DNA from 3 places in the Pseudoalteromonas sp. SG44-8 genome. Region 3 is predicted to be linked to each of the others. Evidence: predicted binding sites of a transcription regulator. Region 3 holds the regulator's gene; each other region holds the start of a gene.

Region 1 (3,291 bases), on a different contig from region 3:
AGATTCTGCATCTAAGTGGTTAGTCGGCTCATCGAGGATAAGCATATCTGGTTTTTCAAGCAATAAGCGGCAGATAGCCACTCGGCGACGCTCACCACCTGACAAGAATTCAATTTTAGCATCCCACTCAGGTAAGCGCAGGGCATCTGCGGCGCGCTCTAATACGTTGTCGATGTTATGACCATCGTGGGCTTGAATAATTGCTTCAAGCTCACCTTGCTCTTTGGCTAGTGCGTCAAAGTCAGCATCTTCCATCGCGTATTCGTTATATACTTCATCAAGACGGTTAAGCGCGTTTTTAACTTCGCTGACTGCTTCTTCCACAGTTTCACGAACCGTTTTGCTTTCATCTAGAATAGGCTCTTGCGGTAAGTAACCAATTTTAGTGCCCGGTTGAGGATATGCCTCACCTTCAAACTCTTGATCAAGGCCGGCCATAATACGTAGCAACGTTGATTTACCAGAACCGTTTAAACCAAGTACACCAATTTTTGCGCCCGGGAAAAAATGCAAAGAAATATCTTTTAAGATAGTGCGCTTAGGTGGCACAACCTTAGATACTCGACTCATCGAGAAAATAAACTTATCAGGTAAAACCATGGAAGGAGCCTTCAAATAATAATAAAAATTTCAATGTTGTATTGTAGTGGCTCACAGGTGAAACAGTCAACGAATCAACCAAATAACAATGTGCTAATTCGCGAGCAATACTCCTACACCGATTAAAGCAAGCAAGCCGCCTATTAACATTTTATTGGTAACGGGCTCGCGCTTTATAAAACCAATGCTCATTACAATTAATGGCGCGGTTGCGAAAATCGTTTGTGCAATGGCTGGATCGGTATATTTAACTGCGCCAAGTTGAAGCCATAAACCAAGGAAAGTGCCTAAAAACACAGCCGCAAAAAACCATTGTTTGCCGCTAATTCCCCTTAGAGTTAGTGCTTGTTTAAATTCACTGCTTTTAAACACTGCAACAACTAAGGCCACAGTCATCGTACCTGCTGCTAATCTAATTAATGCCGCCCATAAGCTACTCATATGCTCATTATTGAGTGCGCCTTTAGACATCACCATACCGAGCGCTTGGCAGATAGCAGCTGCAAGGGCACATAAAACACCTTTGCGATAATGTTGATGATCAACCTGTGGCAATGTTTTTTCAGGCTTGATTGCTATTACTACGCCAATGGTTGTAAGTACAATACCGCACCATGCAAATGGCGATAAATAATGATTTAATAGCAGGATATTAAAAACCCCCACAAGGGCTGGAGCAAGGGACTCAATAACTAACGTGCGAGCAGGGCCAATATTTCGCAGCGCAGTAAAATAGGCGCTATCGCCAATCGCAATCCCAATAACCCCGCCAGCAATTAGCCAAAGCCAGCTTGTCAGATGATGTGGTAGTGCAGCGTCTTGAGTAATCGCAATAGTCACTAACATCATGGCACTTGCTAACACGCCTTTACTGATGTTTAGCTGCATAGGCGTTAAGTGATGGCTAAAACCTTTATATAAAATGGTCGAAAGCGCCCAAACAATAGCTGCTAATATAGCAAAAAGTTCTCCTAAGCCTAGCCAATCAATCACGTTTACCACCTTAAAATAAAATCAACAGGCGCATTATGGCGAGCGGTTTTTAGAATGCAAAAGAATAGTTAAAATAAACTCATTTGGACATCTAAACATCTAGAGGTTGAAATTTCCAGCTATCCGTTCATAATTAGCCATTGGTTAATTATGCCTTGGAGATGAGTATGCCTATTACCGTTAAAGATGAATTGCCCGCAATTGCGAAGTTACGTCAAGAAAACGTATTCGTAATGCCAAAAAGCCGCGCTAAAACCCAAGAGATCCGTCCGATGCGCTTGGCGATTTTAAACTTAATGCCTAATAAGGTAGAAACCGAGGTGCAATTTATTCGTTTGCTCGCTAATTCACCCTTACAAGTGAATGTAGAGCTTCTACGTTTAGACACTCATCGCAGCAGTAGCAATTCAGAGCAGCATTTAGACACTTTTTACCGTTATTTCTCTGAAGTGAAAGACAACAATTACGATGCATTACTCATTACCGGCGCACCATTGGCACATTTAGAATATGACGATGTAGCCTACTGGGATGAACTAAAAGTAATTTTAGATTGGGCGGAGCAGCATGTAACCTCAACATTATTTTCGTGTTGGGCGGCTCACGCGGGTTTATTTCATCATTATAATCTAAAGCGTGAACTAAAAGAAAATAAGCTCTGTGGCGTGTTTACCCATAAGTGTTACTTTGAACATGGAGCCTTAACGCGTGGTTTTGACGATACCTTTGTAGTGCCGCACTCGCGTTATGGTCATATTGATATTGAAAAAATTAACGCTTGTGATGACTTAGTTGTGCTGGCAGGTTCAGAGCAAGTAGGCGCTTACTTAATAAAAAATAAATCCGGCAGCCAAGTGTATATTACCGGGCATCCTGAGTATGATGCAGACACTTTAAAAGGCGAATATCAGCGCGATTTAGAAAAAGGCCCTGATGCGCCATTGCCTGAAAATTACTTTCCAGAGAACAACCCAGATAACGAACCGTCGAAAACTTGGCAAAGCCATGCCTTTTTACTGTTTTCGAATTGGTTAAATTATTATGTGTACCAAACCACACCCTATGATATTAATTTAGTTAGCCAAGCCGTAAGGACTAACAACTATGCCGAATAATTTAGAAAACAAAAGCGCCGAGTTAATTGAAGCGTTAAAACAGCGTATTTTAATTCTTGATGGTGCTATGGGTACCATGATCCAAGAACACAAATTAGAAGAACACGATTACCGTGGCGAGCGCTTTAAAGACTGGCATGTGCTAATTAAAGGTAATAATGATTTATTAAGCATTACACAACCAAAAATTATTGCTGATATTCATCGTGGCTTTTTAAGTGCAGGTGCCGATATTATCGAAACCAACACCTTTAATTCGACTACAATTTCGATGGAAGATTACGATATGGCCAGCATCAGCCGTGAAGTAAACTTAGAGTCAGCTAAATTAGCACGCAGTATTTGTGATGAGTTTACTGCTAAAAATCCAGCAAAACCACGCTATGTTGCGGGTGTTTTAGGGCCAACCTCAAAAACCTGTTCAATCTCACCGGATGTGAACGACCCCGGTTATCGCAATGTCACGTTTGATAAGTTAGTCACCGCGTATGTTGAATCAACCCTTGCTTTAATGGAAGGTGGTGTTGATTTAATTTTGATAGAAACAATTTTTGATACGCTTAATGCAAAAGCGGCTTCATTC
Region 2 (3,291 bases), on a different contig from region 3:
CTCACTAACCAGTGCATACCATTGTGCAGCGTTATCTTTATGGACACGCCCTTGTAGCGAAATCATTTCTTTATCTATCTGATAACCAAAGCTACCTGCCAATGGATAAAGTGCCTGTTTAATGTCGTTGTAGCTCTTCGCCTGTGAACCACCTTGAGCAAGCATGGCCGCAGTGAGTGCAGCTACGCCTTTTTGACCTTTAGGATCAGCCGCAGCACCGGTATGGAATAACCAGTTAATATCAATCAATGGCGAACTATTGGTTTTATCTAGCACTTTAAAATGACGCTGTTGCACAGTTTGCTTGCTAGCAACGAGAGTGTTTAAGTCCACTTCTTGTTCAAAGCCAGCCACTTTATCCAGTGCAGACATAGTCACAGTAGTACGACCACTGTCTACAAAATACTTATTAGCAATGTCTTTAATATCTTGCGCGGTGATGCTATCTGCCGTTGCATATAACTGATTGACGACTTCTGGATCGCGCTCAAAATGCATATAACTGGCAAGGGTTGAACCTATAGCTTGTGATGAGTCTAGGCCGTTAATAAAGCTGTATTTAAGATTGGATTTTAAATCAGCTAGCTTTTGGCTATCAACCAACTCAGTGCGAGCTTTTGCGTAGGTGCTATTAATTGCATCACGAGCAACCGCTAAATCAGCCTCATTTTCAACTTTCACAAAAACATGTAATAAGCCGGGATCTTTGGTATCAGGGTTATAGCTAAACATTTGGCTAGCAATTTGTTTATCAACCACTAACTCTTGGTAAAGCTCTGAGTTGGTTGAAAAATAAAGCTGTGACAGTAAATCAAGCGCGGCTCTGTCTTTTTGTTTTGGCTGCCAGGCTGTGCCTTTATAAGATACTAATAACCAATGCCCTGGTAAGCCTTCGTTTTGCTCATGTATATATTTCGCCGCTTGCTGTTTTGGTTCGGTTGGAATATCAGCAACGAAATCGCCTTTTTGCCATTGGCCCCAGTGTTTTTTAACCATAGCCATAGTTTCAGCTGGATCAACATCGCCTACAATCACTAATGACACATATTCAGGTTTATAAAACTTAGCAAAAAACTCTTTACCGTATGCCATTTGATCCGGCATGGCTTCAATATCTTCAAAAAAGCCCATGGTGGTATGTTTATAAGTATGTTTTTCGAATGCTTCATTACGTACTGCAGAAAGTAACTTACGAACCGGGCTGGCATTATTTTTAAGGTATTCGCCTTTAACTGTTAATGCTTCGGTACGAAATTGCTCTTCTGAATAAGTCAGGTTTTGAAAAATATCCGCTTCAATTTCAAGTACTTTATCAAGATGTTGCTTTGAAAAGTTTAAGTGATAGTTAGTGTAATCATTGGTTGTATAAGCGCGATTATCAACCCCAGAATTTTTTAGAATATCAGAATACACATCTTGCGGATATTTTTCAGAGCCTTTAAACATCATGTGTTCAAAAAAGTGTGCAAAACCGGTTTTACCTGCTTCGACTTCATTACGAGAACCGACAGACACTGGAATTTGTAGTGATACCACATCAGGGTAATCAGTTTTCACCACCATAACGCGTAAACCGTTATCAAGCTCTTCTAATAAATAATCTTGTGAGAACACCCGATCATTACTACTGGCAACCGTTGACTGTTCAATCTCAACCTCTTTGACCATGTTTGAGCCGCTGTTATTTGCACAGCCGCCCAGTGCAAGCGTTACCGCAAGGCTCGTTGCTAATAATTTAAATTTCATTGCTATCCCTTGTTAGTTGAATAAATTTCTTGTTTTTAGTCATCCGATTATGCAACAAAGCAAGTCAATATAAGACCCCTGAGGTAATAAATTATGTAAACAGTTGTGTATCAGAGAACTCTTCATTCAGAGCAACATGAATAAAACTCACCTTCGTTGAAAAAGTTTCACTAAAAAAATCTATCTAGACGTCTAAATGGCTGCTATATTATTTGCCATAGACACTAACTTAGCTGGAATGAGGATTATGGCTTTATCACTACAAGAGAAAATTGAAGACACCAATCAGGGTGTGTACTTAATTGGTACCACCCCACCACGTATTGGTACTGATAAAGCGCAGCTTGAAATTATCGCACAAAAGCTCTTAGCTCGTTTGCATGAAATTGAATACGATGGCGTGATTATTTATGACATTCAAGATGAAAGTAGTCGCACTGAGATGCCTCGCCCTTTTCCGTTCAAACAAACAGTAGATCCTCGAGAATACAGTAACTTACTACGTAATTTATCGCATCAAGAAGTGATCACTTATAAAAGTGTTGCACAGCGCGGTGTGGCCGAATTTAAACAGTGGTTAAGCGAAACTAAAAACCAGTTTAATTTAAAAAACCTAGTATTAGTCGGTAGTCCATCATCTGACGGGGATATTAAATTAAGCCTGCCTGATGCTTATAAAGTCTTAAGCGAACAGCCTCAAGACTTCTTTTTAGGAGGCGTTACCATTGCCGAGCGCCACGCAAGTAAACGTAATGAACATGAACGCTTACTTGAAAAAACCACGCAAGGCTGTAAATTTTTTATCTCACAAGCTGTGTATAACGCGCAAGCAACCGTGGATTTGATCACCAGTTATGCGCGCAGCTGTAAAGCTCAAGGTATCGAACCTAAACGTATTATTCTAACCTTTACGCCCTGCGGCAGTGAAAAAACCTTAGAGTTTATGCAATGGTTAGGAATTTCCGTACCTGATGCAACTAAATGGCGGATGCTTGATTCGCAAAACCCACTGAGTGAATCTGTACGTATTTGCCGTGAAAACTTAGATTTAATACTAAGAAGTTGCGCGCATTTAGACGTGCCACTGGGGTTAAATATTGAAAGTTTAACCAACCGTAAAGAAGAAATTGATGCATCTATTAATCTTTACCGCTTATTAAAAGCGACGATGGAATTAAACTTAGCTGAAAAACAAATTGCGTAAGTATCCGTTTTTATAATTTATCACTCAAAGTAAGCATATCCGTTTGCTTATTTTGAGCTTGATAATAAATACTATATTATGCAATGAATTAATAAGTCACGACTGAGAACGATTATTTGCGTCTTCTGTTTGGTGTTTTTTGCCCTGTAATACGTTTTTTGTCGCGCTCTTTACGTGATTTATTGGTGTTTTTACGGTTGTCTTTTGGCTTTTTATTTGGATCAGGTTCATAGCCAGCTAACCACTGCGGCGTTAGACGAGTATCAAGCAACACTTCAATTTCTTCAAGTAACCACTGCTCGTCAAGGCTGACTAATGACATCGCTAAGCCTTGCTCGCCA
Region 3 (3,291 bases):
TGTTGCAGAACCGGTACGTGAAATAGCTGCTGATCCCGCTAATGCCTACAAATACACCGGTAAAGGCAATATGGTTGCGGTTATTACTAACGGCACCGCTATTTTAGGTTTAGGTAACTTAGGTCCATTGGCTTCAAAACCGGTTATGGAAGGTAAAGCGTTATTATTTAAACGCTTTGCGGGTCTAGATTCGATAGATATTGAGGTGAAACACAATACCACCGAAGATTTCATCAATACAGTTGCTAACATAGCTGATACGTTTGGCGGTATTAACTTAGAAGACATTAAAGCGCCAGAGTGTTTTGAAATAGAAAAAGCATTGATCGAGCGTTGTAGCATTCCAGTGTTCCACGACGATCAACACGGTACCGCGATTGTAACGGCTGCTGGTATGATCAACGCACTTGAAGTACAAGGCAAAGAAATCGAAGATGCGATTATCGTTTGTTTAGGAGCCGGTGCCGCAGCGGTTGCGTGTATGGAGCTACTGATCAAGTGTGGCGCATTGCGTGAACATATTTACATGTTAGATCGTAAAGGCGTTATTCATACTCGTCGTGATGATTTAAACGAGTACAAACAGTTATTCGCTAACAATACAGATAAGCGCACACTGCAAGATGTTATTGCTGATGCCGATGTATTTGTTGGTGTATCTGGCCCGAATTTACTTTCTCCTGACGATCTTAAGCTAATGGCTGATCGACCTGTAGTGTTTGCCTGTTCAAACCCAGATCCAGAAATCTCTCCAGTGCTTGCTCATGGTGCTCGCGATGATTTAATCATGGCAACGGGTCGTTCAGATTATCCAAACCAAGTTAACAACGTGCTGTGTTTCCCATTTATTTTCCGTGGTGCGCTAGATGTGCGTGCAAGCAAAATTAATGATGAAATGAAAATTGCTGCGGTTGACGCTATTCGTAGCATTGCTAAAGAACCAGTACCAGCGGAAGTATTAAAAGCGGCGGGTGTTGAGACACTTGAATTTGGTGCGCAGTATATTATTCCAAAACCGATGGATCCGCGTTTATTACCGCGCATTGCCAAAGCAGTAGCGCAAGCGGCAATTGATTCTGGTGTTGCACAAATTGATATGCCGGAAAACTACATGGAGTAGCTGCTTAGCTGCAATTGGTAATGGCACAATAATAAAAACCTCAGTAACTTACGTTACTGAGGTTTTTTTGTAGCCCATTCCTGAAGCAGGAATATATACAAATGATAACTTAATCTTCGTTGAGTACAGGTACTTCGAGACCCATTTCAAGCATGATTTTTTTCACTTCTTCAGGCACTTTCTCTGGATTATCTTTACGTAAATCTTCATCGTTTGGCAGTGGTTGGCCAGTAAATGCGTGTAAAAATGCTTCACAAAGTAATTCGCTATTTGTTGCATGGCGAAGATTATTAATTTGACGACGAGTACGCTCATCAGTCAAAACTTTTAATACATTTAGCGGGATCGAAACGGTGATCTTTTTAACTTGTTCTGATTTTTTCCCGTGTTCTGCGTATGGGTGAATATATTCACCATTCCATTTAGCCATAGGATGTATCGTTGCCTCAGGTTGTTAATTGTTTGCGCGACCTTTTGCAGCGCAAAGATGGCGAAATTCTATCGTGTTAAAAAAGATAGTCAAATACTTGTTTTTTAGCCATCTAGCGGCTTAAATGTTTTTACTTCTAATCTTGCGGCTAAAACCGCATAAATGCTTTGACTTATTAAATTTGATCCTCTAACCTTTTAGACGTCTAAACATCCATTTAATTGTAGGTGACGGTATGAGTCAAAAGAATAAAGCAACCATTGCAGTACGCAATGGTATTGATGCAGATAAACATCACGGCGCGGTTGTGCCTCCCATTCATTTATCGACCACCTACTCATTTGCTGATTTTGATAAAAAGCGCCAATATGATTATGGCCGTAGCGGCAACCCAAACCGTGATTTACTCGCTGAAACGCTCGCTAAGCTTGAAGGTGGCGCTAAGGGGATTATCACTGCAACGGGCATGGCTGCGGTGCATTTAGCTACTCAGCTGCTAAACAGTGACGATACTTTAGTGATCCCACATGATTGCTATGGCGGTAGTTACCGCTTATTCACCTCACTTGAAAAGCGTGGCTTATTAAAGTTAGTGGTTTTAGATTTAACTAAATCTGAAAATCATCAAAAAATTCTTGAGATAAAACCAAAGCTAATTTGGATTGAAACACCGAGTAATCCTATCTTACGGTTAACCGATATTAAAGCGATCACCACGATTGCTAAGCAGTGCGGTGCGTTGGTTGGTGCCGATAACACATTTTTATCACCTGCTTTGCAAAACCCAATTGAGTTTGGTGTTGATATTGTGGTGCATTCGACCACTAAATATATTAACGGTCACTCAGATGTTGTTGGTGGTGCGGTGATCGCCGCTACCCAAGAGTTGGGTGATGAGCTTGCTTGGTGGGCTAATAACATTGGCATTACCGGTGCCCCGTTTGATAGCTACTTAACGTTACGTGGTTTACGTACTTTGAATGTTCGTTTACGTCAGCATCAAGAAAATGCCTTTATTATTGCCCAATATCTAGAAAACTCCCCTTATGTAAGCCAAGTATATTACCCTGGATTAGTATCTCATCCACAGCATGAACTCGCTAAACAGCAGCAACGTGGTTTTGGTGGCATGGTAAGCTTTGATATCAAAGGTGATATTAATGATGCTGCAGAATTTTTGACCAGCTTAGAAGAATTTAGCTTAGCTGAGTCATTAGGTGGGGTTGAGAGTTTGATTTGTCACCCTGCAACTATGACCCACGCAGGTATGGAGGCAACTGCTCGTCTTGCTGCGGGAGTAGGTGATACCCTGATCCGTATTTCGGTGGGCATTGAAGATGTAAAAGATTTAATCGCTGACTTAGATCGTGTATTCAATAAAGTGAAACCAGGTCAAGCTCAGCACGGCGCAAAAGTAATCGCTTCCTCTGTTCAACAACAAGATGATGAGCAATCAAGCTCATTTAAACTGACTCCTGCACATACGGCTTTGTGGTAATAAAAAATGGTAAATATAGTTCATAAATTTGGTGGTTCTAGCCTTAGTTCTGCAGAGCGTTATCAGGCCGTAGCAAATATTATTCTAGCCCATACGGAAGCCGGTGATTGTGTGGTGGTATCCGCAGCCGGTAAAACTACTAATACGTTAGTTACGCTATGGCAGAGTTACCAGCAAGGTGATCAACAGGCAGTGAGTGATATTTTATTGCAGCTTGATAATCATCAACGTACTTTGATCGAG

The links. Region 3 encodes MetJ, which represses methionine synthesis genes. Its sites were predicted from a motif close to TAGACGTCTAGACGTCTA; they were not measured.
Region 1: a site for MetJ is predicted at 1,678-1,695, ahead of metA (homoserine O-succinyltransferase). Genes of this name have one in related genera too.
Region 2: a site for MetJ is predicted at 1,932-1,949, ahead of H5163_RS06440 (methylenetetrahydrofolate reductase). Genes of this name have one in related genera too.

The regions. Positions count from the first base shown of each region.
Region 1 covers NZ_JACJEQ010000005.1:52,205-55,495, reverse strand. The annotation lists gene ettA (energy-dependent translational throttle protein EttA) at 1-600, opposite strand, end outside; gene H5163_RS21455 (DMT family transporter) at 694-1,593, opposite strand; gene metA (homoserine O-succinyltransferase) at 1,761-2,708, shown strand; gene H5163_RS05935 (homocysteine S-methyltransferase family protein) at 2,698-3,291, shown strand, end outside.
Region 2 covers NZ_JACJEQ010000005.1:155,950-159,240, forward strand. The annotation lists gene H5163_RS06435 (pitrilysin family protein) at 1-1,746, opposite strand, end outside; gene H5163_RS06440 (methylenetetrahydrofolate reductase) at 1,994-2,950, shown strand; gene H5163_RS06445 (DEAD/DEAH box helicase) at 3,063-3,291, opposite strand, start outside.
Region 3 covers NZ_JACJEQ010000010.1:79,430-82,720, forward strand. The annotation lists gene H5163_RS10375 (malic enzyme-like NAD(P)-binding protein) at 1-1,120, shown strand, start outside; gene metJ (met regulon transcriptional regulator MetJ) at 1,230-1,550, opposite strand; gene metB (cystathionine gamma-synthase) at 1,786-3,048, shown strand; gene metL (bifunctional aspartate kinase/homoserine dehydrogenase II) at 3,055-3,291, shown strand, end outside.